DNA from 4 places in the Enterobacter chinensis genome. Region 4 is predicted to be linked to each of the others. Evidence: predicted binding sites of a transcription regulator. Region 4 holds the regulator's gene; each other region holds the start of a gene.
The links. Region 4 encodes Fur, which represses iron uptake genes when iron is present. Its sites were predicted from a motif close to ATAATAATGAGAACNACTATCAA; they were not measured.

Region 1 (7,424 bases), on a different contig from region 4:
AATTTTCTGCGGTGACAAGGCGATGCATTGTCTCCATTTCGCTAACATTAACAGGGGGCTGGTCGTGTCGTGCCCTCTGCATCAGATCTCGCATCTGTTGACGCTGATGTTCGGTTAAACTTATGCCGTCAAACATATGGCTTTGGCTACTGTGCTGCGTTGCGCCCTCTTGCGAGGAACCGTTATCGCTGATGATAGCTACAGCAGCCTGGCTAAACGCACTGAACGCCAGCGTTGAGGCCATGACGGCAGCGGTAACTTTGCGCATCACTTGCTCCCAAAATCTTTCGTGTCGCGATTCAACGAGAGACAGTCTACGATTCAGGCTGCAAACATGCGTCAGGGGGTGTAAAACAACGTAAAGTCATGGATTAGACAGCCTTGATGTCGTAATTTCTGCCTCGGAGGTATTTAAACAATGAATAAAATCCTGTTAGTTGATGATGACCGAGAGCTCACATCCCTTTTAAAGGAGTTGCTCGACATGGAAGGTTTCAACGTCCTGGTTGCCCATGATGGCGAGCAGGCGCTGAGTCTCCTTGACGACAGCATCGATTTACTTTTGCTCGACGTCATGATGCCAAAGAAGAACGGTATCGATACGTTGAAAGAGCTTCGCCAGACACACCAGACTCCCGTTATCATGCTGACCGCACGCGGCAGCGAACTTGACCGCGTACTCGGCCTTGAGCTGGGCGCGGATGACTATTTACCCAAACCGTTTAACGACCGTGAACTGGTTGCCCGTATTCGCGCTATCCTGCGACGTTCCCACTGGAGCGAGCAGCAGCAAAATACCGACAATAGCTCACCAACCCTTGAAGTCGACTCCCTGAGCCTGAACCCGGGCCGCCAGGAAGCGAGCTTCGACGGCCAGACGCTGGAACTGACCGGTACGGAGTTCACCCTGCTTTATCTGCTGGCGCAGCACCTCGGCCAGGTGGTATCGCGTGAACATTTAAGTCAGGAAGTGCTGGGTAAACGCCTCACCCCGTTTGACCGCGCCATCGACATGCACATCTCTAACCTGCGCCGTAAGCTGCCGGAGCGTAAAGACGGTCACCCATGGTTTAAAACCCTGCGTGGTCGTGGTTATCTGATGGTTTCCGCTTCATGATAGGAAGCTTAACCGCCCGCATCTTCGCCATCTTCTGGCTGACGCTGGCACTGGTTTTAATGCTCGTACTGATGTTGCCAAAACTCGACTCACGCCAGATGACGGAGCTTCTCGACAGCGAGCAACGTCAGGGCGTGATGATCGAGCAGCACGTGGAAGCCGAGCTGGCAAACGATCCACCGAACGATCTGATGTGGTGGCGCAGGCTGTTTCGCGCTATCGACAAGTGGGCGCCTCCCGGGCAGCGTCTTTTGCTGGTCACCAGCGAAGGTCGCGTGATTGGGGCCGATCGCAACGAGATGCAGATCATCCGCAACTTTATTGGCCAGGCGGATAACGCCGATCACCCCCAGAAGAAGAAATATGGCCGCGTAGAGATGGTGGGGCCTTTCTCCGTCAGGGACGGGGAGGATAATTATCAACTCTACCTGATTCGTCCGGCGAGCAATTCCCAGTCCGACTTCATCAACCTGCTGTTTGACCGCCCTCTCCTGCTGTTGATTGTCACCATGCTGGTCAGTTCCCCGCTGCTGTTATGGCTGGCGTGGAGCCTGGCAAAACCGGCACGTAAGCTGAAAAATGCCGCCGATGAAGTCGCTCAGGGTAACCTGCGACAGCATCCTGAACTGGAAGCCGGACCGCAGGAGTTCCTTGCCGCCGGGACCAGTTTTAACCAGATGGTGAGCGCGCTCGATCGGATGATGACGGCGCAGCAACGCCTGCTGTCGGATATCTCGCACGAGCTGCGCACCCCGCTCACGCGCTTGCAGCTTGGCACCGCGCTGTTGCGTCGCCGCAGCGGTGAGAGCAAGGAGCTGGAGCGTATTGAAACGGAAGCTCACCGCCTGGACAGCATGATCAACGACCTGCTGGTCATGTCGCGTAATCAGCAGAAAAACGCGCTGGTCAGCGAAACGGTGAAAGCCAATCATCTGTGGCATGAAGTGCTGGATAACGCGGCGTTCGAAGCGGAACAGATGGGCAAATCGTTTACCGTCAACTTCCCGCCGGGGCCATGGCCGCTGTACGGTAACCCCAACACGCTGGAAAGCGCGCTGGAGAATATCGTGCGTAACGCCCTGCGCTACTCGCATACGAAGATTGAGGTGGCGTTCTCGGTGGATAAAGACGGGATCACCGTTATTGTCGATGACGACGGTCCTGGCGTGAGCCCGGAAGATCGCGAGCAGATTTTCCGTCCGTTCTACCGCACCGACGAAGCGCGCGACCGCGAGTCTGGCGGGACGGGACTGGGTCTGGCGATTGTTGAAACCGCCATGCAGCAGCACCGCGGCTGGGTGAAAGCCGATGATAGCCCGCTGGGCGGGTTGCGGTTAACGCTGTGGCTGCCGTTGTATAAGCGTTCGTAGACGTATGTGCCGGGTGGCGGCTTCGCCTTACCCGGCCTACTTTCCACGGGCACTATTTCCCCCACAATCTCCGCGAATTATCCTCGATTTTGCCGCTTAAACGCCTCTTCTGCATGGTTCTTGTCCAGCTGGTCGACAACCCAGCCGCCGACAGCAGGCGGTGATATTGCTCGTCGTCGAACGGCATATGCCAGGCAATAGCGCAGGCCTCATACACGGAGACATCGCTCAGGCGCGACGCCAGCTCAAGCGGCGCATCCGCAGATACTTGCCCTGCCAGCACAACGCGGTATAGCCAGCCGGTCTTACCGGCATTTTGCAGCTGCTCGGACATATCGCTGATGCCGAAATGGAAGTTGAGCTTGAAGCACGGCGAGCGTGGCTGCGTCACCTGAATCAGGGCATCGCCCCAGCGGTAGATGTCACCAATAAACACGTTCTTTTCGGTCAGCCCTTCGGTGGAAAGGTTCTCGCCAAACGCGGGGGCGACGAAGAGGTCCGCCTGCTCGGGGAACTCAGTTTTCCAGTGCAGATAGTGTTCGCGCGGGTAGTGGCACAGCGCGCGCTCCGGCCCGCCGTGGATTTTCTTTTCGGCCTGCTCGTCACCCGCAAGCCCGAGGTCGGTTAACGTCAGCTCACCGTCGACCTGAATTTTGGCGATGGCGCTCGGGCGGCTGCCGTCGTATTCCCTTACCTTGCCTGTAAATACATTCACCGGATAATGCATCGCTGCTCCTTTCTGCAGATACAAAAAAAGCGAGTCATCAGACTCGCTTCTCACAGGCGTCAATGCAACCTTATTTTTTAGCGGCGAAACGCGCTGCTGCTTCGTCCCAGTTCACTACGTCCCAGAAGGCTTTGATGTAGTCCGGGCGACGGTTCTGGAATTTCAGGTAGTAAGCGTGTTCCCACACGTCCAGACCCAGAATTGGGAAACCGGATGCGCCAGAAATAGCTTCACCCATCAGCGGGGAGTCCTGGTTAGCGGTAGACACCACGGCCAGTTTGTCACCTTTCAGTACCAGCCACGCCCAGCCAGAGCCGAAACGGGTTGCAGCGGCTTTTTCGAATTCCGCTTTGAAGTTATCTACGGAACCGAAGTCGCGCTCGATAGCCGCTTTCAGGTCGCCCTGCAGGGTGGTACCAGTTTTCAGGCCTTTCCAGAACAGGCTGTGGTTAGCGTGACCGCCCGCGTTGTTGCGCAGAACGGTTTTCTTGTCCGCTGGCAGCTGGTCCAGCTTGGTGATCAGCTCTTCAGCAGACAGGTTAGCGAACTCAGGCAGGCTTTCCAGCGCGGCGTTCGCGTTGTTCACATAGGTCTGGTGGTGTTTAGTGTGATGGATTTCCATCGTCTGCTTGTCGAAATGCGGTTCCAGTGCGTCGTAGGCATACGGCAGGGATGGCAGTGTATAACTCATAATCCTCTCCATTATTGTCGGGCGGCACAGCTGTTAATGCCGCGTAAGCAGTTGGTTCATTATAGTTAATTAAATGATATTGAAAATGATTATCAATGCCGTAGTTTTTATAAGGTTATTCATTTTCTGACCAAAGCTAAAATGGTGAATAGGTTCAGGACGTTAATGGACTTCTACTGCCTTATTGCCTGCCGCAATCTCACGCCTGCTGCTCAGCGTAAACGCTGACACCACCGTAATCGCCAGCACGAAACAGCCCAGCATCAGATATGTCTCCTGAAAGCCGATCCTGTCATACATATTTCCGGCAAAGGCAGAAAGGAAAATCGCCGCCGACTGTTTGGCAAACTGGAAGCCAATCAGGTAGATAGTGGCCGACAGACGGGTATCAAACACCCCGGTAATGTATTTGAATGCCCCCACCAGCAGGAACGGCACCTCCAGCGCATGCAGCATCTTCAGGGCAATCACTTCTACAGCGGTGGTGGCAAATGACGAGCCGATAATACGCGTCGCCATAATCACCCCGGCGATCAGCAGCGTGTTTTTCGCGCCGATACGGTTAATGATCCACGGCGAGCAGAACATAATGATGGCATTACAAATTTCCCCCGCCGTCGTCGCAAAACCAAAGGCACGGGTGCCCTCCTGCGGCGTGGCGAAGAAGGTTTTGAAGAAGGTGGCAAACTGCTGGTCGAAGACGTCATAGACGCAGGCCACGCCAATCACGTACAGAATAAACATCCACATTCTGCGCTGGCGAAACAGGTTAAAGACGGTTCTGGCAGTGATCTGCGGTTGGTTGGCACCCAGGGCGTTCATTACCTGCGCCGTCTGGTTTGGCTTCGGCTTCGCGACCACCAGCAGCAGCATCAACAACAGCGCCGCCCCCGATCCCATCCAGAAAACATATGACGGATCGATGCCGAACAAGATGCCCCCCGTTGAGGCGCATAGCCCCCAGCCAAGACAGCCGAACATGCGCGCCTTGCCGTATTCAAAAAAGCTGTTGCGGCTCACGCGTTCGATATAGGCCTCAATCGCCCCCGAACCCGCCGAGAAAACGAAGCCGATATACAACCCGCCGCTCAGCGCGCCCAGCCAGATACTGGTTTTCAGCAATGGCGCGAAGACGTACAGGAAGAACGGCGCGAACAGAAACAGCAACACCGAGATTATCCAAAGCAGGTGTTTTTTCAGCCCCAGCTTGTCCGAAATCACCCCCAGCACCGGCTGGAAGGCGATAGCCGACAGCGAGATGCAGGAGAAAACAATCCCGGTATGGGTTTTGTTCAGGCCAATGATGTCCGACAGCCAGATTGGCAGGAACGGAAAGCAGGTGGCCATGATGAAGAAGTAGAGAAAGAAGAACAGCCCAAAAATCCAGAAGTTAGGGTTGTCTTTGTGGGTACAGGTTGTTGTGTTCATTATTTTTATCCTCAACGGAGGGCCGGGTCTCCGGCCCGTCACCCTTACACGCGTTCCACGCCAATCAGAATGGCGGTTTCCGGATCCAGAATCGGCAGCGCAATCCCTGCCTGCATCAGCCACTCACCGCTCACCGTTTGCGGCTCGTTCATCCACGCCGGCAGCTTGCGCATGGTGTGCCCACCCTCTCCCGTAATCTGAATATTCGGGTGATCGAGCAGCGTGATACGGTACTGCGCGCTGGCTTCTAACCCCGGCATGCGCAGCGGCATCATCAGGGTGTAATCCGGCATCGCGAGCTGGCTAACCATAAACAGTCCGTACGACTTATCTTCGCTCACTATCCCCTGCACCAGCGTGGTGGCGTCCGGCATATCCACGCGCCACTGGGTACCGTGATGAATCACCTCACGCCACTGCTTGTGCAGCGCGGCATAATGGCGATACCCCTCGCGCTCCTTCTCATCAACGGTGAGTGGATCCAGCTCCAGCCCCATATGGCCAAACAGTGCCGTCAGACCTCGGAATTCAATGCTGTGCTGGCGGAAAGTGGCATGGCATTTATGATGACCGATATGCGCGCCCATCACCTCCGGCGGGAAGAAGTAACTCATTCCGCGCTGAATGGTGCTGCGCTCCAGCGCGTCGTTATTGTCGGACGCCCAGAAGCGGTGGCTGCGGGTCAGGACCTCATAATCAATACGCCCGCCGCCAGAAGAGCAGGATTCGAATTCGATGTGCGGGAAGCGTTCGCCCAGCACGTCTAACAGACGATAAAACTGGCGCGTCTGGGCGTCGGCAGCCGCTTTGCCGTTGTGTCCAGGCTGCACCAGCTCGCGGTTCATGTCCCATTTCACGTAGTCGACCGCATGCTCGCCCAGCAGCCAGCTCATGCGCTCGACCAGGTAATCAAAGGCTTCCGGGATGTTGAGGTTGAGCACCAGCTGATGTCGCCCGGTCGCCTGCGCGTAGCCCGGCAGCGCCAGAACCCAGTCAGGATGCGCGCGATACAAATCAGAATCCGGGTTAATCATCTCCGGCTCAACCCAGATGCCAAACTCCATGCCGAGCTGTTTAACGTGATTAATCACTGGCGTCAGGCCGTTCGGGTATTTTTTCTCGTCCAGATACCAGTCACCCAGCGCGGCATGATCGTCGTTGCGGCCTTTGAACCAGCCGTCGTCAATGATAAAGCGCTCCACGCCCAGCGCTGCGGCCTCGTCGGCCATGCGCATGATGTAGTCCGGATCGTGGTTGAAATAAATCCCCTCCCAGGTGTTGAGGTGCACCGGGCGCGGTTTGTTTTTCGGGAAGCGAATGATGTTGTCGCGCAGATAGCGGTGGAACTGCTGGCTCATGCCATTCAGCCCGTGCGCGGAGTAGCTTGCATACAGGCGCGGCGTCCAGAGCGTTTCGCCCTCTTCAATCGCCATTTCACCCGGCAGGTAGAGTGCTTCGGCCTGTATATAACGGCGGCCATCGGTTTTCGCTTCCGCGCGCAGGCGGTGGTTGCCGCTCCAGCCCAAATGCACGCCCCAGACGTCGCCCTGCATTTCGCTGAACGAAGGCGTACCTGAAATCAGCGCCGGGAAGTGTTCGTGGGAGGTTTTGCCCCTGCGGTTTTCAATTACAAAGCTGTCGTGCTCAAGCGTCACGCGGTGTGGCTGAAATTCACGGATCCAGCGTCCATGGAAGGCCAGCACCTCCCGCGCGCGCTCGGCCACCGGCAGCGTGACGGCGAAACGGTCCACCTGCCACGCCTGCGATTTCAGGTTGGTTAAGCCGTGACGCACCGCCAGCACGCCGCTGGCATCCAGTGCCAGTTCGCTGGTCAGACGCAGGCCCGCATACTCATCTTCTGCGGTAATCGTCAGGATTTGCCCCTGCTGGCGTACGTCTGTGGTGGTGAAGACAGGAGAGCCGTCCAGCCCCTGACGATGGCCCTCAATACCGGGCGACCCAAACAGGCCATGCCCCAGCTCAGCCATCAGCGTGACCGGAGAATCAACATCCAGCCTGCCGTTAGCCACCGGACGTGCGAGCGTAGCCGCATTCTGTGGCGAAAAGTACTGAAGGTGCGGCCCCCAGTAG
Region 2 (7,424 bases), on a different contig from region 4:
GGTAAGAAGGGCATGGAAAGAATGCTTTACAAAAAAGGCTGCGCTATGCTGCTTTTAATCACGCGAATGTAAACGTATACACAGATTTTTCTCTTCAGCGCCAGAGGTCATAAGAATGGGTTATCAGCCGGACAAAAATCGTTATCAGACAATGGAGTATCGCCGCTGCGGGCAAAGCGGACTCAGGTTGCCCGCCATCTCGCTAGGGCTGTGGCATAATTTTGGCGACACCACGCTTATCGAAAATAGCCGTCAACTTTTACAGCGTGCGTTCGATCTGGGCATTACGCATTTCGACCTTGCCAATAACTATGGCCCGCCTCCCGGATCTGCCGAACGTAATTTCGGACGTATTTTGCAGGACGATTTCCTGCCCTGGCGCGATGAGCTAATCATCTCCACCAAAGCGGGGTATACCATGTGGGATGGCCCCTACGGCGACTGGGGGTCACGCAAATACCTGCTGGCAAGCCTGGATCAAAGCCTGAAACGCATGGGGCTGGAGTATGTTGATATCTTCTATCACCACCGTCCTGACCCACAAACGCCTCTGCTCGAAACCATGAAAGCGCTTGACCATGTGGTGCGTCAGGGAAAAGCCCTGTATGTCGGGTTATCCAACTATCCTGCTGAGCTGGCCCGCAAGGCGATTGATATCCTTGATGACCTCGGTACGCCATGCCTGATCCACCAGCCGAAATACTCCCTGTTTGAACGTGCGCCGGAAGAGGCGCTACTGGACGTGTTGCAGGAAAAAGGGGTCGGCTGCATTCCCTTCTCACCGCTGGCCGGCGGGCAACTGACCAACCGCTATCTGAACGGCATTCCGGCAGATTCACGCGCGGCAAGCGACAGTCAATTCCTTAACCCTGACCAGATCACCGAAGAGAAGCTGGAGAAGGTAAGAAAGCTGAACGCCATGGCGGAAGACCGCGGCCAGAAGCTGTCGCAGATGGCGCTGGCCTGGGTATTACGCCATGAGAATGTGACGTCAGTGCTGATTGGGGCAAGTAAAGCGGCTCAGATTGATGACGCGGTGGGTATGCTGGAAAACCGCCATTTCTCCGCCGAAGAACTGGCCCGTATTGAAGCCATTCTGAACAGCTCAAAATAAAATCACTTTTAGCAAAAAGTGCTCTCATTCAGGAATTCGGAGTTGAGGCGATGAAACGAGGCTTTACCAACTCGTAATATTGCGTTAACAGGCCCAACAAAGGCCCCGATCGTGAAGGAGAAAGAGTATGTTCAGGTCACTGATTCTTGCAGCGGTATTACTGGCTTCGGCCCCGCTCATCGCCACTGCGGGCGAAATCACCCTGTTGCCATCAGTAAAATTACAAATTGGCGATCGTGACGACTACGGCAGATACTGGGACGGTGGCTACTGGCGCGACCGTGACTACTGGCATCGTAACTATGAGTGGCGCGGCGATCGCTGGTGGAAACATGACAACGGCAGACACCGTGGCTGGTATAAAGATAAAGCTTATGAGCGCGGCTACCGTGAAGGCTGGAACGATCGTGACGACCGCCGCGGCGGCTGGGGTCGCGGTAGAGGTCACGGACATGGCCATCACGGTCATGACGACTAACAGCAAAAAGGAGCCTCCCGGCTCCTTTTTCTTTTAGAGTCCCAACGCGGTGCCAATCAGCAGCCACAGGTTCAGCGCCACCACCACCACCACGATGGCCCACCCGGTCCGTTTCACCAGCGTCGTGTTGACCAGTTCGCCCATCAGGGTTTTGTTGCTGGTAAAGATCAGCAGCGGCACCAGCGCCAGCGCGATACCAAAACTCAGCAGCACCTGGCTCATGACCAGAATTCGCGTTGGGTCGAGCCCCATCAGAATCACGATAAATGACGGGAGCATGGTAACAGAACGACGCACCCACAGCGGAATGTGGAACCGGACAAATCCCTGCATCACCACCTGGCCTGCCAGCGTGCCCACCACCGTTGAAGAGAGACCGGCAGCCACCAGGCTCAAACCAAATATCGTGGCGGCAGCATGGCTCAGCAATGGCTCCAGCGTGAGATAAGCCTGGTCGAGATCGGTAATGCCGGTATGGCCGTTAAAGTGGAAAGCGGCGGCTGCGGTGGCCATCATCGCCAGATTCACAAACCCCGCGATGGTCATGGCGATAGCCACATCCCACTTGGTTGCGGAGTAACGCTCTTTACGCGTCCCACCGTGGAGATGTTGGGTCAGCGAGGAGTGGAGATAAATCACATGCGGCATGATGGTCGCCCCCAATACCCCGGCGGCCAGGAATACCGCTTCGGAGGTTGGCAGGCTTGGGATCACCATGCCTTTACCGAGCTGCGCCAGATTCGGTTGTGAGAAAATCAGCTCGACAATGTACGCCGCCGCGACAAACAACAGCAGACCGCCGATAACCTTCTCCAGCGGTTTTTGACCGCGACGCTGCAGCATCAGGATCAGGAACGTGGCAATCCCGGTCAGCACCGCCCCCTGCAACAGCGATACCCCCAGAATCAGTTTAAAGCCGATCGCTGCGCCGATAAATTCAGCGAGGTCAGTTGCCATCGCGATAATTTCCGCCTGAATCCAGTAGAGCCAGACGGCCGGACGCGGGTAATGGTCACGAATTTGCTCCGCCAGGTTTTTACCGGTGGCAATCCCCAGCTTCGCAGAGAGCATCTGAATCAGCATTGCCATCAGGTTAGCCCAGACAACCACCCACAGCAGCTTATAGCCGAAGCTGGCCCCGGCCTGAATGTTGGTCGCAAAGTTACCTGGATCGATATAGCCAATGGCAGCGATGAACGCAGGTCCCATTAATGCGAACCGCAACTTGCGCGCTGCTCTGCCACTGCTACCCTCTACGCGACTGTTTGTCATTTCTGCCTCTGAAATATAGCCTTTGCTATGTTTAATGCTACCAAAATGAGAATGATTATCAAGATCATTTATGAAGTTTACAGTGATTTCTCTGATAGCTTTGAACGATAGACGGGCGGGTAAGCGGGGGGCGATCTAACGAAAACAGAAATCGCGCGCTCTTTTGTGAAGACTAGCACACAAACTTAACTTTTCACTCATTTACCTAACATAACAAAAATGTATTGTGGATCACTATTTTTGAGACTCGTCACAGGATGTAACTATAGTGTGTTCTTGATCTCGTTTTCTTTTCGCTTGTTACATAGAATGTGCACGAAAATTAAACCTGCCTCATATTTGGAGCAAATATGGACCGCGTCCTTCATTTTGTCCTGGCACTTGTTGTCGTTACTGCACTCGCATTGCTGGTCAGCACAGACCGCAAAAAAATTCGTATTCGTTATGTTGTCCAGTTGCTGGTCATTGAAGTTTTACTTGCGTGGTTCTTCCTGAACTCCAACGTCGGCCTCGGCTTCGTGAAAGGCTTCTCCGAAATGTTCGAAAAACTGCTCGGATTCGCCAATGAAGGGACGAACTTTGTCTTCGGTAAAATGAACGACGAAGGTCTGGCGTTCTTCTTCCTGAAAGTTCTTTGCCCAATCGTCTTTATCTCCGCACTTATCGGTATTCTGCAGCACATCCGTGTTCTGCCGTTCGTGATTCGTGGAATTGGTTTCCTGTTATCCAAAGTGAACGGCATGGGTAAGCTGGAATCGTTCAACGCCGTAAGTTCCCTGATCCTCGGTCAGTCTGAGAACTTCATCGCGTATAAAGATATTCTCGGCAAAATGTCCCGCAACCGCATGTACACCATGGCGGCAACCGCAATGTCTACCGTTTCCATGTCAATCGTGGGCGCGTATATGACCATGCTGGAGCCGAAGTATGTTGTTGCTGCGCTGGTTCTGAACATGTTCAGCACCTTTATCGTTCTGTCGCTGATCAACCCGTACCGCGTTGACGCCAGCGAAGAAAACATCCAGATGTCCAACCTGCATGAAGGTCAGAGCTTCTTCGAAATGCTGGGTGAATACATTCTGGCCGGTTTCAAAGTGGCAGTTATCGTTGCCGCCATGCTGATCGGCTTCATTGCGCTGATTTCTGCGCTGAACGCCCTGTTCGCAGCGGTGCTGGGTATCTCCTTCCAGGGTATTCTGGGCTACATCTTCTACCCTGTTGCATGGGTGATGGGTGTTCCGGCTCACGAAGCGCTGCAGGTGGGCAGTATCATGGCGACCAAACTGGTTTCTAACGAATTCGTTGCGATGATGGATCTGCAGAAAATCGCCAGCACGCTTTCTCCGCGCGCGGAAGGCATTCTGTCCGTGTTCCTGGTCTCCTTCGCGAACTTCTCGTCCATCGGTATTATCGCCGGTGCGATTAAAGGTCTGAACGAAGAACAGGGTAACGTGGTTTCTCGCTTTGGTCTGAAACTGGTTTACGGCTCTACCCTGGTGAGCGTTCTGTCTGCTTCTATCGCAGCACTGGTTCTGTAACGTTTACCGTTAAACAAAAAACCGGGAGCCTGGCTCCCGGTTTTTTTATGCCCGTAATTCTTCCAGCGGTTTGGGCTTGCCTATCAGGTAGCCCTGCAGATAATCCACACCGAAGCGGAGCAGCATCTCGCGCTGCGCCGGTGTTTCTACGTATTCAGCGACGACGCACAGCGATTTTGTCTTCGCCAGATTACACATCGATTGCACGATCATCGCATCCATGTCATCGGTACAAATGTCTTTCACAAAGCAGCCGTCAATTTTAATGATGTCCGCCTGCAGACGCCTGAGACGCTCATAGTTAGCGTAGCCGGTACCAAAATCATCAATGGCAATCCGGAAACCGTAATCCCGCAGCTGCTGGAGATTGCTGATACTGCTTCCTGAATTCGAGAAGGCCTGCTCCTCGGTGATTTCAAGAACGACGGCCTGAGGCGCAATGCCGTACCGTTCAAAGAGGGAGCAAATCTCGCCGGCGACCTCTTTTTGCATCAGCGTGAGCGGCATCAGATTGACGGAGAAGCGGGCGCCAGCCTGCGTTGCAGGATGATCGCGCAGCCACGCCAGTAATTTTTCCATAACGCACATATCGAACCGGTGGCTCAGGTTGAACTGAGCAATCAACGGAATAAAGCGATCGGGTGTAATCATCTCTCCCTCGCTTTCCATACGCGTCAGAATTTCGTAGTACCCGCTTCCATCCGCCTTCTGGATGGGCTGCGCGTATAAGTGGAACTGACCGGCCTCCAGGGCATGCTTAATCCGCGCCAGCATCAGCACGCGCTCTGTCGTTTGTCCTGATGCCGCCTCGAGGCTATTCGTGAGCGCAAGAACGTTATGCGCCCCACAAGATTGCTCTGCCAGCCAGCTCAGTTGCCCCAGCGTGTGGTGCAGCTTTTCGCCGTTTTCGACCATTCCCCAGGACGCGCCAAATTCAATATCCAGCCCGGTGTTGTTCCAGAAAATCTTACGGCTGTTCAGGCGATCGACCATATGCTGAAGACGCTCAGCGGTTTCCGGACCCAGCAATACCAGCACCAGCTCGCTTCCCGGAAGCTGGAAGAGTGCTTCATCTTTTTGCAAAAGCGGCTGAAGCGACGCGGCGATCGTTCGTTTGCAATGGACCCGCATGAGGATCCCATAGTGGCGGCTCAAAAACTCCAGGTTATCCATACGCAGAATGCTTACTTTTGCATCCGGGTGAATTTCAAGATGATCCTCCAGCGCGCGAATATTGGGCAAACCGGTCAGCGGATCGGTGAGCGCCCTACCCTGCCAGCCCCGCTTCAGCCACTCGCTGCGCTGGTAAATTCGCGACATGTAAAGCAAACAGATGGCGAAAGAGATAAGTACGGAGAGGATAAAGGAGAGCGAATGGCCCGATTCCACCCCGTTAAGAAAGTTGTAGTTGTAGGACAACAGCAGGAGCGCAGATGCGGCCCACAGCAGAGAGATAAGCGCATAGGTCAGGCGACTTATCGCTAAGGTAAAAAGAATAAAAATCAGCGGCATCAAATAGCCCGCAATGACGGGTGATTCAAAAGGACCACATAAAATGACGAGAATGAAACTTAAAAGCATCAGCCAGACAAAAATATATAATGAATTCTTGTGAAAAAACACGGGCTTCACGCTTCGCCGCCAGAAGTTCATCGCATAACGAGGATTAATTATCATTCTTAACGGGTAATAGAACATCATGGTGAAAATCAGCGCCGCGCATATCAGGCTTTGTATATCCACAACGTTATAAATTACCGTTCCTTCGCCGAAAAAGGTTGAAATAGTCACCGGAAAATCAAACAAATAGCCCGCCATATACATCGACAGCTTAATACCTATTGGCACGATAAAACCGAGCCAGAATATACGTAAACCGATGTGCTTGTTGGGGATGCAGTAACGCCAACGCTTGCCCAGCATGAGGCGCAGAAGGCCGCACGCCGCGAACAACGCAAAGGTCTGACAAAACAGTAATACTGAATATTGTAGCGGTGCTAAATTAACATAAAATAAATTAGTGACAGTAAAACCTAACAAAATGGGAAGAATGGCCCTGCGTCCAAATAGCAGAATTACCGCCAGCATAACGCTTAGCGGTAACCATGCTAAATAAACGTCGTGACCATTAACAATTGCGCGGGGAGAGAGATAACGGGAGACAGGTACCGCAATCAGGCAAAGTGCCAGGGCAATCATAAATATCTTTACATTATTGTAAGTTTTTCTATTCATTAATCAGGGGCGTTATTTTCCGGGAGAATCATTGACCGGATGGATAATAGGTTTATTAATTGCGCGAATCAAGTTCAAGTCTATTTATAGACTGGTTTATTGATGTCGATTGAGGTGAGGTACAGGAATACCTTCTTTTTGATAACAAAATGCGGCGATGGACTTTACAAACACATAAAAAAACCCCCGTCTTTCGACGAGGGTTTACAATTTTGGTGGAGCTAAGCGGGATCGAACCGCTGACCTCTTGCATGCCATGCAAGCGCTCTCCCAGCTGAGCTATAGCCCCACATGTTACTTTACTGACCGCACTCTGTTGGGTTCAGAGTTTGGTGGAGCTAAGCGGGATCGAACCGCTGACCTCTTGCATGCCATGCAAGCGCTCTCCCAGCTGAGCTATAGCCCCATCGTAAAGCTGTCATGTTGACGGGCGGCATAATATGAATTCCGCTGCAGAGTGTCAACGGCAAAATCAATGACTGCAACTCAATCGCCGAAAAATCATGCAAATGAATCACTTTGCGAGCCTTCTCGCAGTCATGAGTTAAGCCTGTCACGTTTTCAGCTAAAACGGTGCTATAAAATGAGCCGTTAATTAACCCCACGAATATTCAGGAAATTGCATGATCAAGGAACGAATGACGCCAGAAGAGTTAGCCCTGCTCACTGGCTATAGCCGCCAGACCATCAATAAATGGGTACGCAAAGAGGGTTGGATTACATCGCCAAAACCAGGAGTCCAGGGCGGGAAAGCGCGCCTGGTGCATGTGAACGAAAAAGTGCGCGA
Region 3 (7,424 bases), on a different contig from region 4:
GCCAGTACACGGAAAACCTCAGCGTTGACCAGCTCGCCGCGGAAGCGAACATGAGCGTCTCGGCGTTTCACCATAATTTTAAATCGGTGACCAGCACTTCGCCCCTGCAATACCTTAAAACCTACCGGCTGCATAAGGCGCGGATGCTGATGATCCACGATGGCATGAAGGCCAGCGCGGCGGCGATGCGGGTAGGCTACGAAAGTGCGTCGCAGTTCAGTCGGGAATTTAAGCGGTATTTCGGCGTTACGCCGGGAGAGGATGCGTCACGTATCCGAACCATGCAGGGAGCCTGAGGGGAAACGTAGGCCGGGTAAGCGATAGCGCCACCCGGCTTTTGTTTATGCACTGCAGTACTTTTTCTTAATCACCACCGCAATCGTCCCTACCAGCCCCGCCACCAGCAGGAACATCGGCAGCACCATCAGGAAGGTCATTACCTGGTCTTCATGGTGTTTCACAAAGGGGATCATATTCAGCGCGTAGCCGAGCGTGGTGACCACGCCAACCCACAGCAGCGCGCTCAGCCAGTTGAAGAACTGGAAGCGACGGTTCGACAGACCGGAAATGCCTGCCATTGTCGGCAGAAGGGTGCGAACAAACGCCAGGAAACGCCCAGCCAGCAGCGCCAGCAGGCCGTGCCGATCGAACATGCAGGTCGCACGCTGATGATATTTATGCGGTAACTGCGCCAGCCAGCTTTTAACGACGCGCGTATTCCCCAGCCAGCGGCCCTGCAGATAGCTCAGCCAGCAGCCCAGGCTGGCTGCGGAGGTGAGGATAACCATCGTTGATGTGAAGTCCATGACGCCTTTGCCGATTAACGCCCCGGCAAGTAAAAGCAGGCTGTCACCGGGTAAAAACGAGGCAGGCAGTAATCCATTTTCCAGAAACAGAGTTGCGAACATCACGAGATAGACGATACCGACGACGTGAGGATCTGCCAGCGCGGCAAAGTCGTGATGCCAGAGCGCCGCGATAATATCTTGAATAACAGCCATGGACTTTCCTGTGGAACAGCAGATATAGCGCTATTGTACTCCCTTATTCCCCCGTCGGGTTTGATCCCGGGCGCAACTCATGCAGACTTTTCTGCTTGCAGTGTCCACAAAAGCGTCCAGGGAGTACATTTTCAGCCAGCACTCTACACGATACGCTCGAACCCTGCTGCTAAATCCGCAATTAAATCGTCCACATTTTCTAAACCAATATGCAGCCGGATTAGGGTGCCGCTGAAGTCCACTTCGCCACCGGGGCGCAGGGCCGCGATCTGCTCCGGCTGGTTAGGCAGGATCAGCGATTCAAAACCGCCCCAGGAGTAGGCCATGCTGAAGAGGGTAAAGTTATCCAGATAGCTTGCCAGCTCGTCGTTATTCAGCCGCTTTTTCAACACGAACGAGAACAGACCGCTGCTGCCTGTAAAGTCACGCTGCCAGAATTCATGACCTTTACTGCCGGGTAGAGCGGGATGGTTAACGCGCTCAACCAGAGGGTGCTGCGCCAGCCATTCTGCCACCTTCAGGCTGCTTTCATGGTGCTGACGCAGGCGAACCCCCAGCGTGCGGAGTCCGCGGCTGGTCATGTAGGCTGTGTCTGCGTCCACCATCTGGCCCATCAGGTAGGCATTTTCACGCAGTTGATCCCAGCAGCGCGCGTTGGATACCGCCGTACCTATCATGCCGTCAGAGTGGCCAATCAGGTATTTCGTCGCGGCCTGAATCGAGATGTCGATGTCGAACTCCAGCGCTTTAAACAGCACGCCTGCCGCCCAGGTGTTGTCGATCATGACAATCGCCTCTGGCGCTTTACTGCGCACGGCTTTCACGATAGCGGGCACGTCGTGGACTTCCATGGTGAGCGACCCCGGAGATTCCAGGAACACAATGCGCGTGTTTGGCTGAATAAGTTCGGCAATGCCTTCACCAATCAGCGGGTCGAACCAGCCGGTCGTTACGCCGAGCTTGTTGAGGATTTTGGTACAGAAGTCCTGGCTGGGTTCATAGGCGGTGTTGGTCATCAGGATATGGTCGCCCTGTTCCACAAACGCCAGAATCGTGTTGGCCACCGCCGCCGCCCCGCACGGGAACAGCGCGCAGCCTGCGCCGCCTTCCAGCTCGCACATCGCTTCCTGTAGAGAAAAATGGGTTAGCGTGCCGCGACGGCCGTAAAACAGCCCGCCTTTTGCGCGGTTACGCGTGGCGATTTTTTTCTCCTCAACGGTGTCAAACACCAGCGAGGAGGCGCGTTGAATCACACTGTTCACCGATCCCTGGGTATATTTTTTGCTGCGTCCTGCCTGTACCAGCGTGGTATCAAGATGCTTCTTTGTCATGTTCGCTAACCCTGTTTTTATACGTCTGGACGTCCAGACTACCACGATTGGAAAAAACTGCACCCGGAGGCTTATCGAATAAGCAGAAAATTTTTGCAAAAATACGCATAAGAAATTTTTACTGCGTAAGCGCAAGGAAAGTGAACGAAAATTGCGGCACTATGCAAATACTAATGAGAACTACTATCAATTCGACGGCGTTTTGATATTATTACGGTCAGATTTTGTGATTTGCGTCCTGGAGATACAGAGTGGGTAATAATTTGATGCAGACGGATCTCTCCGTTTGGGGCATGTATCAACATGCTGACATCGTGGTTAAGATTGTGATGATCGGCCTGATTCTGGCGTCCGTGATCACGTGGGCTATCTTCTTTAGCAAGAGCGCCGAGCTTATTTCGCAAAAGCGCCGCCTCAAGCGGGAGCAGCAGCAGCTGGCCGAAGCCCGCTCTCTGGATCAGGCATCTGACATGACCTCATCCTTCCACGCGAAAAGCCTGACCACCCTGTTAGTGAACGAGGCTCAGAACGAGCTGGAACTCTCCGCGGGCAGTGAAGATAACGAAGGCATCAAAGAGCGTACCGGTTTCCGTCTGGAGCGTCGCGTTGCGGCCGTTGGCCGACACATGGGGCGCGGCAATGGTTATCTGGCGACAATCGGTGCGATCTCACCCTTCATCGGTCTTTTCGGTACGGTCTGGGGCATCATGAACAGCTTTATCGGCATTGCACAGACCCAAACCACCAACCTGGCGGTCGTTGCGCCGGGCATCGCAGAAGCGCTGCTGGCGACGGCAATCGGTCTGGTTGCCGCCATCCCGGCGGTGGTTATTTACAACATCTTCGCGCGTATGATTGGCAGCTACAAAGCTACGCTCGGTGACGTTGCCGCGCAGGTTCTGCTGCTGCAAAGTCGCGATCTCGACCTGAATGCCAGCTCGGTTAAGCCGGTGCATGCGGCGTCTAAACTGCGCGCAGGTTGATACGATGGCGATGCGTCTAAACGAAAATCTGGACGATAACGGCGAAATGCATGAAATCAACGTGACGCCGTTTATCGACGTCATGCTGGTTCTGCTGATTATCTTCATGGTGGCTGCGCCGCTGGCGACGGTCGACGTGAAGGTGAACCTGCCGGCCTCTTCCAGCCAGCCACAGCCGCGCCCGGAGAAGCCTATCTACCTGTCAGTGAAGGCGGATAAATCCATGTTCCTCGGGAACGACCCGGTGACGGCGGACTCAGTTATCCCGGCGCTGGAGCAGCTTACTGGCGGTAAGAAAGACACCACGGTCTTCTTCCGTGCGGATAAAACCGTTGATTACGAAACCATGATGAAGGTAATGGACACGCTGCATCAGGCGGGGTACCTGAAGATTGGACTGGTCGGCGAAGAGAAAGCGGCCGCGAAATGATAAAGAAGCTGGCGGAAGCCGGCTTTTTTTATGTCTGTCGAGTTATTCGTTTTTATTATCCGTTGGTGCGGCCACGGACGTTGTCAGCGCGTCCTCATCAAGCGCAACGCAGGTGACGTTTGAGGTACGGTACTCACCCTCTGACAGTTTGCGCGTCAGACGCAGGGTGGCGATCTCTCTGGCAAGCAGATACTGGTAATTGGCCTCGAGACGTCCCAGAAGCTTCTCTTTCAGCTCTGGACGCTGTTCAATGATGGCGTTCATCACTGCACCATAAATCTCTTCTTTGACCTGTAGCGGGTAAATATCACGGCGATTCTGCCATTTTAGACGAACCAGCGTCGCCGGGATCGATACCAGGTCTTGTGTAATACGCGTCATCTCGGCATTTTTTGTTTTTCGCAGTGCGTCGAGATTTTGCTTTAAGATAAATTCATCACTTTTTTTATCATCTAAAGTCAAATAAACGTCGTTGTTTTTAATTTCCTTCACGTTAATCTTCCCCCAGGCTATAAAAGATTGGGTTGTTTTTTTCTCGTGTAATTAAATTAAGCCAAATTTCATTGCCCGACTCATTAATTTCTTTGGTTTTTTCGGCCATTATTTGACTTAGTTTCTGGGCATCTATTTCACCTTCGGCCTGCAGGTCATTCAGCAGGTGGACAAGGGCTTCAATTTTTATGGCGCGAAATAAGCGGTCTTTTATATGACGATCGTGCTCTTCCAGCAACATATTACGGGATTTGCCGGTTTGGGAAACACCAATTAATATATCAGGCTCGAAATCAGAGAGCTTTCTTTTCCCCTGAGTGAAACTGACCTCTTTTTCTGCTTCCGTCGGTTGCTGTTCCACAGGCGTGATGTGGTACTTAGCCGGGACGAGATAGTCGGGCAGCATTTTTAATTTCCTTTAATTTCAACAGGGTGGGGTTGGTAAAGGCGTGAGATTCGTTGACAATATCATGAGGCAAATTTAAAATCAAAAAAAATGGAGCCAACCCATGAACAGCATCTTTTTTACGGTCATCACATTACTATTACTGACCGCTGGTGTTCTTTTATTGATGCAGGAGTTCAATAAAACGAAAGTGTCGAAAGACACCAGTGAATCCCCGCAACCGGAACTCATGACAAAAGAGGAAGGTGAAGACCATTTCTCTGTTTTGATGAACTCCGTTACGCCTGTTTGGTACTGGCGGGTGAACCATGAATATATCGACTTTTTACACGCGACAATTAAGCGCATGAAAATGTCGGAAATTAATGACACGCCCGGACTGTTTGAGGCGCAGCGTCGTTGTAGTGACCTGAATTCAGCAGTGTATAAATATTATGACAATATCAAAAAGCGCTGTCTTAACGGCGAGAAGGTCTCTTATTCCGACCTGGACGTATTAAATTTGCGTCAGTGTTTTCGCGAGTTCAGCCTGGAAGCCTACCCGGAGCTGGTGGTGCTGGTCTGGCCGGAGTATGCCCGTCCGGAGGTTAACCCAGACAACGTCTGAGTGACGTACTGGTTAGCTATTGCAAACAGTCAGCGCCGTTGAGCTATACTGGGCGCTGGTTTCTTTTGCAAACAGGACTTTATGGAACGCTTTTTTGAAAACGCCATGTACGCCTCTCGCTGGATACTGGCCCCCGTCTATTTTGGCCTTTCGCTGGCACTTGTCGCACTGACGATTAAGTTCTTTCAGGAAATCTGGCATGTTCTGCCGAACATTTTTTCCATTGCCGAAGCGGATTTGATTCTGGTTCTGCTGTCGCTGGTAGATATGACCCTGGTGGGCGGACTGCTGGTGATGGTGATGTTCTCCGGCTACGAGAATTTTGTCTCCCAGCTTGATATCGACGAGCGTAAAGAGAAGCTCAGCTGGCTGGGCAAAATGGATGCTTCATCGCTGAAGAATAAAGTGGCCGCGTCGATTGTGGCAATCTCCTCTATCCACCTGCTGCGCGTGTTCATGGACGCGAAGAACGTTCCGGATAACAAACTGATGTGGTACGTCATCATCCATCTGACGTTTGTGCTGTCTGCGTTTGTGATGGGGTATCTGGATAAGATCAGTAAGAAGTAATTCCCCTCACCCCGGCCCTCTCCCCGTGGGTGAGGGCATCAGACCGCACTATTTATCCGACGACGCCTGCCAAAGATTCAACTCCCCATCCGCAACATGCTGGTCAATCCGCTTGAGTTCGTCCTCGGTAAAGCGCAGGTTTTCCAGCGCCTGAACATTCTCTTCCAGCTGTTCCGGACGGCTTGCGCCAATCAGCACTGACGTCACCCGCGCATCTTTCAGCAGCCAGCTTAGCGCCATCTGCGCCATCGTCTGACCACGGGCATGTGCCATCTCATTCAGCAAACGCAGGCTGCTCAGGTTGGCGTCGGTCAGCATTTTCTGCGTCAGGCCGCGCACTTTATTCCCTTCGCGCTGCATGCGTGAACCTTCAGGAATACCGTTCAGGTATTTTCCGGTCAGCAGACCCTGCGCCAGCGGGGTAAAGGCGATACACCCCGTACCGTTTGCTTCCAGCGCGTCCAGCAAACCGGTCTTATCGACCCAGCGGTTGAGCAGGTTATAGGATGGCTGATGAATAAGTAGCGGGATTTTCCATTCGCGAAGCAGGTCAGCCATTTTCTGAGTGCGCTCCGTTGAGTAGGACGAAATCCCGACGTACAGCGCTTTACCGCTCTGCACGGCGTGGGCCAGCGCAGCGGCAGTCTCTTCCATCGGCGTGTTTTCATCCACGCGATGGGAATAGAAAATATCTACGTATTCGACGCCAAGACGCATCAGGCTCTGGTCGAGGCTGGCGAGCAGATATTTGCGTGACCCCCCTGAACCGTACGGCCCCGGCCACATGTCGTAACCTGCCTTGGTGGAGATAATCAGCTCGTCGCGATACGCGGAAAAATCCTCACGCAGCAGGCGGCCGAAATTCTCTTCCGCGCTGCCTGCCGGCGGGCCGTAGTTATTGGCGAGATCGAAATGAGTTATGCCGAGGTCGAAGGCTTTGCGCAGCAGCGCGCGCTGGGTATCAAGAGGCTGGACGTGGCCGAAGCTATGCCACAGTCCGAGTGACAGTGCGGGCAGGCGCAGGCCACTTTTCCCGCAATAACGGTATTGCATATTCTCATAGCGGCCGGGGTAAGGGTACCAGGACATGATGTCTCCTTTTCTTATCGATAATTTTTTGAAACGTCGTTTTCATTCTGAACTTATCACATCACAAAGAGCGAAGATAATGGTTAACGGTAGCTGTGCGACCAGTGAAGCCACGCTAATTAAAAATGATCACAAAACGTTATAATTTCCCTCGTTCCTGCCGATAACGAGAGTAGTACTCGCCTCTGGGCGAACTCACCCTCACGGCAAGGAAGACTTATGAATATGCTCCGTAATTTCACGATCCGCTTCGTCATGCTGATGATTCTCGGGATCTTTTGTTTAATGTGGGCGGGTGTTGGCTTGTACAGCACCTGGTCTCTTTCTCGCGTTTCTGATGGCAATGAAGTGGACCGTCAGTTGGTTAAACAGATGACGGTACTCAGCCAGGGCAACGATCAGTATTTCCGCTTCGTGACCCGTCTGAGCCGCGCAATGGAAGTCAAAGCCGCAGGCGGCACGCCGGATTTGGCCTCTGCCCAACAGGCGCTGGATAACATGGGCAAGAAACTGGC
Region 4 (7,424 bases):
TGTTTTCATCTTAATCCAGTGCGATATCATATCTGAATACAAGTCATTGGGATTATAAGGTCAAATCCCAACAGCGGATAGCGTCAAACCAGGTTGGCGGCAAAAGTCAGATTAAACTGGAACCTTGCAGCCGGGCGGCAGAATGGTCAACATGATACCCTAACCTGACATACGTAAAAAAAGAACTTTGCCATGAAATTGAATACCCGAGCGCAAACTGCACAATCGCCGAACAATAATTCTCCCATCGTACTGGTTCACGGGCTTTTTGGCAGCCTGGATAACCTGGGCGTGCTGGCGCGCGATCTGGTTACCGACCACGATATTTTACAGGTCGATATGCGCAATCACGGTCTTTCCGGACGTTCAGACGAGATGACCTACGCCGCGATGGCACAGGATCTGCTGGATACGCTGGACGCCAACGGCCTGCAGAAAGTGACGCTCATCGGGCATTCAATGGGCGGCAAAGCGGTGATGGCCCTGACGGCGCTGGCGCCGGAGCGCATTAACGGCCTGGTGGTGATTGATGTCGCGCCCGTGGACTACGACGTTCGCCGTCACGACGAGATTTTTGCCGCCATCAATGCGGTCACTGACGCGGGTGTCGCAACCCGCCAACAGGCGGCTGCGGTCATGCGTGACCATCTTGATGAAGAAGGCGTCGTGCAGTTCCTGCTGAAATCCTTTGTTGACGGGCAATGGCGTTTTAACGTGCCGGTGCTCTGGGAGCAATACAACAACATTGTGGGCTGGGAAACGGTACCTGCCTGGCCACACCCTACCCTCTTCATTCGTGGCGGTAACTCTCCTTACGTTACCGACGCGTACCGCGACACCTTGCTGGCACAATTCCCTCAGGCGCGTGCCCATGTCATTGCCGGGGCCGGGCACTGGGTTCACGCAGAAAAACCTGACGCCGTGTTGCGCGCCATTCGCCGCTATCTCGCTGATACTGCAAATTGATTAAAAAGAGAGCGACTGGAAGGCTGCGGGCTTCCAGTCGTTGGCGTGCCGTTTTTGCTGATGTATGATGGCGCGCTTATCGCCCGGGCATTAGCAGGGCGGCGTGTTTCCCCCGAAGTCTCAGAATCATGGCCAAAGAACAAACGGACCGTACGACACTAGATCTGTTCGCGAATGAGCGTCGACCGGGACGACCCAAGACGAATCCGCTTTCGCGCGATGAACAGCTGCGTATCAATAAACGCAATCAGCTTAAACGCGATAAAAATCGTGGGCTTAAGCGTGTCGAACTGAAGCTGAATGCTGACGCCGTCGATGCGCTTAACGAGCTGGCTGACGCGAGAAACATCAGCCGTAGCGAGCTCATTGAAGAGATGTTGATCGCCCAGCTTGAGACGTTACGCAGCCAGGCATAAGTCTGAAAATCCCCTTTATCGCCCTTTTCATGTAGCACAGAGTGCAGTCCTGCGCGATAGCTGTTTCCGCAGGGTTGCCAGTTCTGCTATTATTGCCCTTATCCGTGGCCGAATTGCGCCACCATACTATTAAGTTTCAAGAGGTTATTTTACTCATGGCAATCATCGGCATTTTCTTTGGCAGTGATACCGGCAATACCGAAAATATCGCAAAAAACATTCAAAAACAGCTCGGTAAAGACGTTGCTGATGTGCATGACATCGCCAAGAGCAGCAAAGAAGATCTCGAAGGCTATGACATTCTTCTGCTGGGTATTCCAACCTGGTACTACGGTGAAGCCCAGTGCGACTGGGATGATTTCTTCCCGACGCTGGAAGAAGTCGACTTCAACGGTAAGCTGGTCGCCCTGTTTGGCTGTGGCGATCAGGAAGACTACGCCGAGTACTTCTGTGACGCACTGGGAACTATCCGCGACATCATTGAGCCGAATGGCGCAGTGATCGTAGGCCACTGGCCGACCGCCGGTTACCACTTCGAAGCGTCTAAAGGCCTGGCTGATGACGATCATTTCGTGGGTCTGGCCATTGACGAAGACCGTCAGCCAGAGCTGACGGCAGAGCGCGTTGAGAAATGGGTGAAGCAGATCCGTGAAGAACTGCACCTGGACGATATTCTTAACGCCTGATTTTTATCGCGGCGCAACGGCGGTTGCGCCCGTGCTCCAGGTCAAACCGATTAAATTAATCGCTACAATCTTTTAACTTTTTCGCCCAGACCTGTACAATGTCTCCCTGATAAACGTGGTTTTCCATTGAGCAAGTTTGTTGGTGATACCACGTTTTTATAAGCATATTTTGCCTGAGACTTGCAGTTTTCATTTAGCCATGGCAGTTCTATAATGAGACGCAATATCCCAGGTGCATTTTCTGTCACTTCCTACAGAAGTGAATCGTTTAGCAACAGGACAGATTCCGCATGACTGACAACAATACCGCATTAAAGAAGGCTGGCCTGAAAGTTACGCTTCCTCGGTTAAAAATCCTTGAAGTGCTTCAGGGTCCAGACAATCACCATGTCAGTGCGGAAGACCTTTATAAACGTCTTATCGACATGGGTGAAGAGATTGGGCTGGCTACCGTCTATCGCGTGCTGAACCAGTTTGATGACGCGGGCATTGTTACCCGTCATAATTTCGAAGGCGGTAAATCTGTTTTCGAACTGACCCAGCAGCAGCACCACGATCACCTGATCTGCCTCGATTGCGGCAAGGTCATTGAATTTAGCGATGATTCGATTGAATCACGCCAGCGTGAAATCGCGGCGCGTCATGGCATCCGCCTGACCAACCACAGCCTGTACCTTTACGGTCACTGTGCTGAAGGTGACTGCCGCGAAGATGATCACGCGCACGACGCGAAATAAGTGAGTGTTTATACTCTGAGCCAGCCGCGAGGTTGGCTTTTTTTTTGCCGTTAAAAAGCCCGGTGGCGCAGCGCCACCGGGCATGATAACAGCGAGTTAATGACTGTTATTGCTGCGAATCTCTTTCCAGATCTGGTCGCAACGCTTCGCCACTTCCTGATCGTTACCGGTTTTACGCGCCTGGATACAGGCCTGGTAATCCATCACGCGAACATTTTCCTGCGTCGCGAACTGCTCATGCGCTTTCTCTTTTTTCAGCACATTCAACACGCTCTGACAGGCTTCAATCTTCTCCGGCGAGCCTTCAGCGGTATTGATACACGCGCTATAGGCCTCCTTCAGACGGGTGTCCTCTTTCGGCGCCTGTGTCTGAGCACACGCCACCAGCCCTGATGCCAGCAACGCGACGATTACGATTTTTTTCATCATATGCAGTCTCCATACCGGCGGGACTCAGCCCGCCGGTGCGTTCATCAGAAGATGGTGAATGGGGCGATAACCATGAATTTCACGTCACGTTCATCCTGGAAGATGTTGCCGTAACCGCCCGCATAGCTCGGGATATCGGAGTGGTTGTCATACTGGGTGAAGTGCAGTTTGAACATCGTGCCTTTGGCTCTTCCCTCCTGCAATACATATGCGGCATCCAGACTATAGGCGGATTCTTTCAGGCGCTGACTCTGATCGTAGATTGGGGCACTACTTGGTTTAGCATCCCAACCGTAAGCATAGGAAGCACCCACTGACCAACCTGCAAGGTTCCAGTTTTTGAGATCGTACATCGCCCCGAAGAAGACCGCTTTTTCGCCATTGGCGTTAAAGTCAGAACGGTTATCCCACCAGATATCCAGGCGACCATTAGAAGAAGCATAGGTTGGTGTCATGCGCTGTAAGAAGAAGCCCTGATTACCGTCAGCTTTGACCCACGTGCCTTCGAGACGTAGATCCACCTGGCCAATCTTGTAGCCAAAGGTTAAAGCTTGCAGCCAAGCCGTGCCGTCATATAAGTCCCTGGCAAGGGCCACTTCATCGTTAGTCTTCAGGTTATTTTGCGCATCTGCTTTATCTCGCGCACCATAGAATTGATAGCTGGTCGAAAGTGGGCTTCCGGCGATATCGAACTTATAAGACGCTTTGGCAAAATACTGATCCATGTATCCTTGTGCCTGACCAAATGCCGCTTCCAGCACCAGATTATTTTTGAAATCGTACTTAGCACCAAGAGAATGCAGATAATCTACCCGTGTTTTACGATCGCCCTGGTAGAACTTGTCCATTTCGATGTGCCACGGTGCTTTGTATTCGTTGGTCCACATATAAGAGAAGCTCAACGCACCCGCATCACCGTAGTCAAAGTTAGCCCCGGCTTCTGCACCCTGATAGGTGCCCGGCATAAAGCTCCAGTGCGGTGCTAACAGCGTCTGGCCGGTTGGCTGAATATAACCACCGCGCGCCCATACCGGGCCGTATTTAAATTTCGCAGCGGCCTTGTAAAGACTGATTCCGCTCTTATCCCCGGACCAGTCTTCTTTATACGCTTTGTTGCTGGAGGAGAAGGCAATTTCGTTCGGGTGGGCACTGTCGCCGTTTTCCGCCATTTCAATCGCGGTGAATGCAGCAATATCCAGACCGAACATATCCGCGGCATAGCCTGACTGGAAGTCCAGGTTGGCGTTCCAGGTGGAGTGAGAAAGGTTGGTTTTGTATTTATCTTCGGTAACGTCTTTACGATCACGCTCACGCTGCCAGTAATAAATACCGCCCGTGAGGGTAGAATCATCGATGAAACCCGCAGCTTTCGCTTCAGGTGTGATAACCAGGCTCGACATTGCTGTCACACCGGCAATAGCCAGCGCCAGCGCACTACGTTTGCCACTGAACGTACGCATAGATTATTCCTCTTTGACGAATTAAAACGCCTGAAACGGCGAAAATAAAAAAGACCAAACGGTCAGGGGTAGTTATAAATACCCTCGAATTAACTACCGCCTTTAGGTTATTTTTCGCGACGCGAATTATCAATGCTTTTCAGCGGACAAAAGTCAGGATTATGACGAAGTGCACATAATTGGTAGTGATTTGTAACATTTGCCGGAGAGCGAGGTTTGGCGAGGTAAGCCATTAAATTTTAGAGGGTAAGATCGTTAATTGCCGTTACTTTTTACAAATTGCGCATTGATGATAAAAAACAAACTTTTTTCAGAAAAATAAGTAGCACCACATTGACCTGATATTTTCCTCGATATTATTACTCCCCTGCTTTAACGATATGATCATTAAATAAAAAAACGCCGCAATAAGCGGCGTTTGTCTCTCATTGACCAATGCAGCGTTATTATTCGCCGATTTTGGTCCAGGTATCACGCAGACCCACGGTACGGTTAAATACCGGTTTTTCTGCCGTGCTGTATCGGCTGTCCAGGCAGAAGTAACCTTCACGCTCGAACTGGAACGCCTTACCCGCTTCAGCGGCTTTCAGGGAAGGCTCCGCATAACCCTGCTTGATAACCAGAGATTCCGGGTTGATGGTCGCCAGGAAGTCTTCAGCAGCCCCCGGGTTAGGCACGCTGAACAGACGATCGTACAGACGAATTTCTACCGGCAGCGCGTGGGATGCGCTCACCCAATGAATAACGCCTTTCACCTTGCGACCGTCCGCCGGATCTTTACTCAGCGTTTCTGCGTCATAAGAACAGAAGATGGTGGTGATGTTACCTTCCGCATCTTTCTCTACGCGCTCGGCTTTGATGACGTAGGCATTACGCAGACGCACCTCTTTACCCAACACCAGACGCTTGTACTGCTTGTTGGCTTCTTCGCGGAAGTCAGCACGATCGATCCAGATTTCACCGCTGAACGGCACGTCGCGGGTTCCCATCTCCGGTTTGCTCGGATGGTTAGGCATGGAGACCAGCTCGCTTTCACCCTGCGGATAGTTCTCGATAACCAGTTTCACCGGGTCGATGACCGCCATCGCGCGCGGTGCGTTTTCGTTGAGATCTTCGCGAATGCAGGATTCCAGAGAAGCTATTTCAATGGTGTTGTCCTGCTTGGTGACGCCGATACGTTTGCAGAACTCACGAATAGACGCGGCAGTATAACCGCGACGGCGCAGACCAGAGATGGTCGGCATACGCGGGTCATCCCAGCCCTCAACGTGCTTGTCGGTGACCAGCAGGTTCAGTTTACGCTTGGACATCACAGTGTATTCCAGATTCAGACGAGAGAACTCGTACTGGCGCGGATGCACAGGAATGGTGATGTTATCCAGCACCCAGTCGTACAGACGACGGTTGTCCTGGAACTCCAGCGTACACAGCGAGTGAGTGATGCCTTCCAGCGCATCGCTGATGCAGTGGGTAAAGTCGTACATCGGGTAGATGCACCACTTGTTACCGGTCTGGTGGTGTTCAGCAAATTTTATACGGTACAGCACCGGATCGCGCATCACGATGAACGGAGACGCCATATCGATTTTGGCACGCAGGCAGGCTTTGCCTTCTTCGAAGCCACCCGCACGCATTTTTTCAAACAGCGCCAGGTTCTCTTCCACGCTGCGATCGCGGAACGGGCTGTTTTTGCCCGGCGCGGTCAGCGTACCGCGATATTCACGGATTTCGTCAGCAGACAGCTCGTCGACATACGCCAGACCTTTGTTGATAAGCTCTACCGCATAGGCGTACAGCTGATCGAAATAGTCAGAGGAGTAGCAGATATCGCCAGACCAGTTGAAGCCCAGCCATTGCACGTCGTTCTTAATGGACTCAACGTATTCGATGTCTTCTTTTACTGGGTTGGTGTCATCGAAACGCAGGTTGCACTGTCCCTGATAGTCCTGGGCAATGCCAAAGTTCAGGCAGATAGATTTTGCATGCCCAATATGCAGGTAGCCGTTCGGCTCCGGCGGGAAGCGGGTATGAATTGTGGTGTGCTTACCACTGGCCAGATCTTCATCGATGATCTGACGAATAAAGTTACTCGGGCGGGCTTCTGCCTCACTCATCGTGGATTCCTCAAAGCGTAAACAACGTATAACGGCATATGATCTTATAAGCCGGACGTAGTGACAACCCTTAAAACGGCTCTGAAGAAAATAATGGGGGCGTTTGCTGCAAAAAAAAGCGGCGGAGGATATCCCCCGCCGCTTAAGGCATGACTCTACTCAGGAGCGATTACTTGCCTTTAATCTCATACAGCGGCGTTTGACCCGCAACAACCTGACCTTTCGCCTGAATGACCAGGCCACTGAAGTCATCGATGTTGCTGCAAACAACCGGGCTTATCATGGAGCGCGCGTTGGCGTTCAGGAAGTCCAGATCCATTTCCAGAATCGGCTGACCGGCCACCACTTCAGCGCCCTCTTCCACCAGACGAGTAAAGCCCTGACCATTCAGCGCAACGGTATCGATACCCATGTGGACAACGATCTCCGCGCCATTTTCGGTTTCGAGGCAGAACGCATGGTTGGTGTTGAAGATTTTCACGATGGTACCTGCAGCAGGAGACACAACGGTTTTATCCGTTGGTTTCACCGCCACACCGTCGCCTACAGCTTTGCTGGCGAACGCTTCATCAGGCACTTGCTCAATCGCAACGACCTCACCGGTAACGGGTGAAAC

Region 1: sodA (superoxide dismutase [Mn]) is a predicted target of Fur. The motif match lies at 3,979-4,001, and genes of this name have one in related genera.
Region 2: PYW49_RS13670 (Nramp family divalent metal transporter) is a predicted target of Fur. The motif match lies at 2,904-2,926, and genes of this name have one in related genera.
Region 3: exbB (tol-pal system-associated acyl-CoA thioesterase) is a predicted target of Fur. The motif match lies at 2,500-2,522, and genes of this name have one in related genera.

What each region holds. Positions count from the first base shown of each region.
Region 1 covers NZ_JARDVI010000010.1:42,650-50,073, reverse strand. The annotation lists gene cpxP (cell-envelope stress modulator CpxP) at 1-268, opposite strand, end outside; gene cpxR (envelope stress response regulator transcription factor CpxR) at 419-1,117, shown strand; gene cpxA (envelope stress sensor histidine kinase CpxA) at 1,114-2,487, shown strand; gene yiiM (6-hydroxyaminopurine reductase) at 2,540-3,214, opposite strand; gene sodA (superoxide dismutase [Mn]) at 3,285-3,905, opposite strand; gene PYW49_RS22500 (MFS transporter) at 4,068-5,333, opposite strand; gene PYW49_RS22495 (alpha-galactosidase) at 5,378-7,424, opposite strand, start outside.
Region 2 covers NZ_JARDVI010000004.1:195,851-203,274, reverse strand. The annotation lists gene mgrA (L-glyceraldehyde 3-phosphate reductase) at 116-1,114, shown strand; gene PYW49_RS13675 (DUF2502 domain-containing protein) at 1,242-1,592, shown strand; gene PYW49_RS13670 (Nramp family divalent metal transporter) at 1,626-2,864, opposite strand; gene PYW49_RS13665 (NupC/NupG family nucleoside CNT transporter) at 3,215-4,402, shown strand; gene PYW49_RS13660 (sensor domain-containing phosphodiesterase) at 4,448-6,637, opposite strand; tRNA gene PYW49_RS13655 (tRNA-Ala) at 6,851-6,926, opposite strand; tRNA gene PYW49_RS13650 (tRNA-Ala) at 6,968-7,043, opposite strand; gene PYW49_RS13645 (YfeC-like transcriptional regulator) at 7,261-7,424, shown strand, end outside.
Region 3 covers NZ_JARDVI010000003.1:301,232-308,655, forward strand. The annotation lists gene PYW49_RS10730 (AraC family transcriptional regulator) at 1-296, shown strand, start outside; gene PYW49_RS10735 (VTT domain-containing protein) at 342-1,001, opposite strand; gene metC (cystathionine beta-lyase) at 1,145-2,332, opposite strand; gene exbB (tol-pal system-associated acyl-CoA thioesterase) at 2,584-3,315, shown strand; gene exbD (TonB system transport protein ExbD) at 3,320-3,745, shown strand; gene PYW49_RS10755 (cytoplasmic protein) at 3,788-4,237, opposite strand; gene PYW49_RS10760 (hypothetical protein) at 4,239-4,643, opposite strand; gene PYW49_RS10765 (ESA_00282 family adhesion-associated protein) at 4,747-5,250, shown strand; gene PYW49_RS10770 (TIGR00645 family protein) at 5,332-5,820, shown strand; gene PYW49_RS10775 (aldo/keto reductase) at 5,869-6,909, opposite strand; gene PYW49_RS10780 (methyl-accepting chemotaxis protein) at 7,129-7,424, shown strand, end outside.
Region 4 covers NZ_JARDVI010000002.1:460,698-468,121, forward strand. The annotation lists gene seqA (replication initiation negative regulator SeqA) at 1-9, opposite strand, end outside; gene ybfF (esterase) at 193-966, shown strand; gene ybfE (LexA regulated protein) at 1,095-1,382, shown strand; gene fldA (flavodoxin FldA) at 1,538-2,068, shown strand; gene fur (ferric iron uptake transcriptional regulator) at 2,359-2,805, shown strand; gene chiQ (ChiQ/YbfN family lipoprotein) at 2,902-3,231, opposite strand; gene chiP (chitoporin ChiP) at 3,279-4,694, opposite strand; gene glnS (glutamine--tRNA ligase) at 5,141-6,808, opposite strand; gene nagE (N-acetylglucosamine-specific PTS transporter subunit IIBC) at 6,978-7,424, opposite strand, start outside.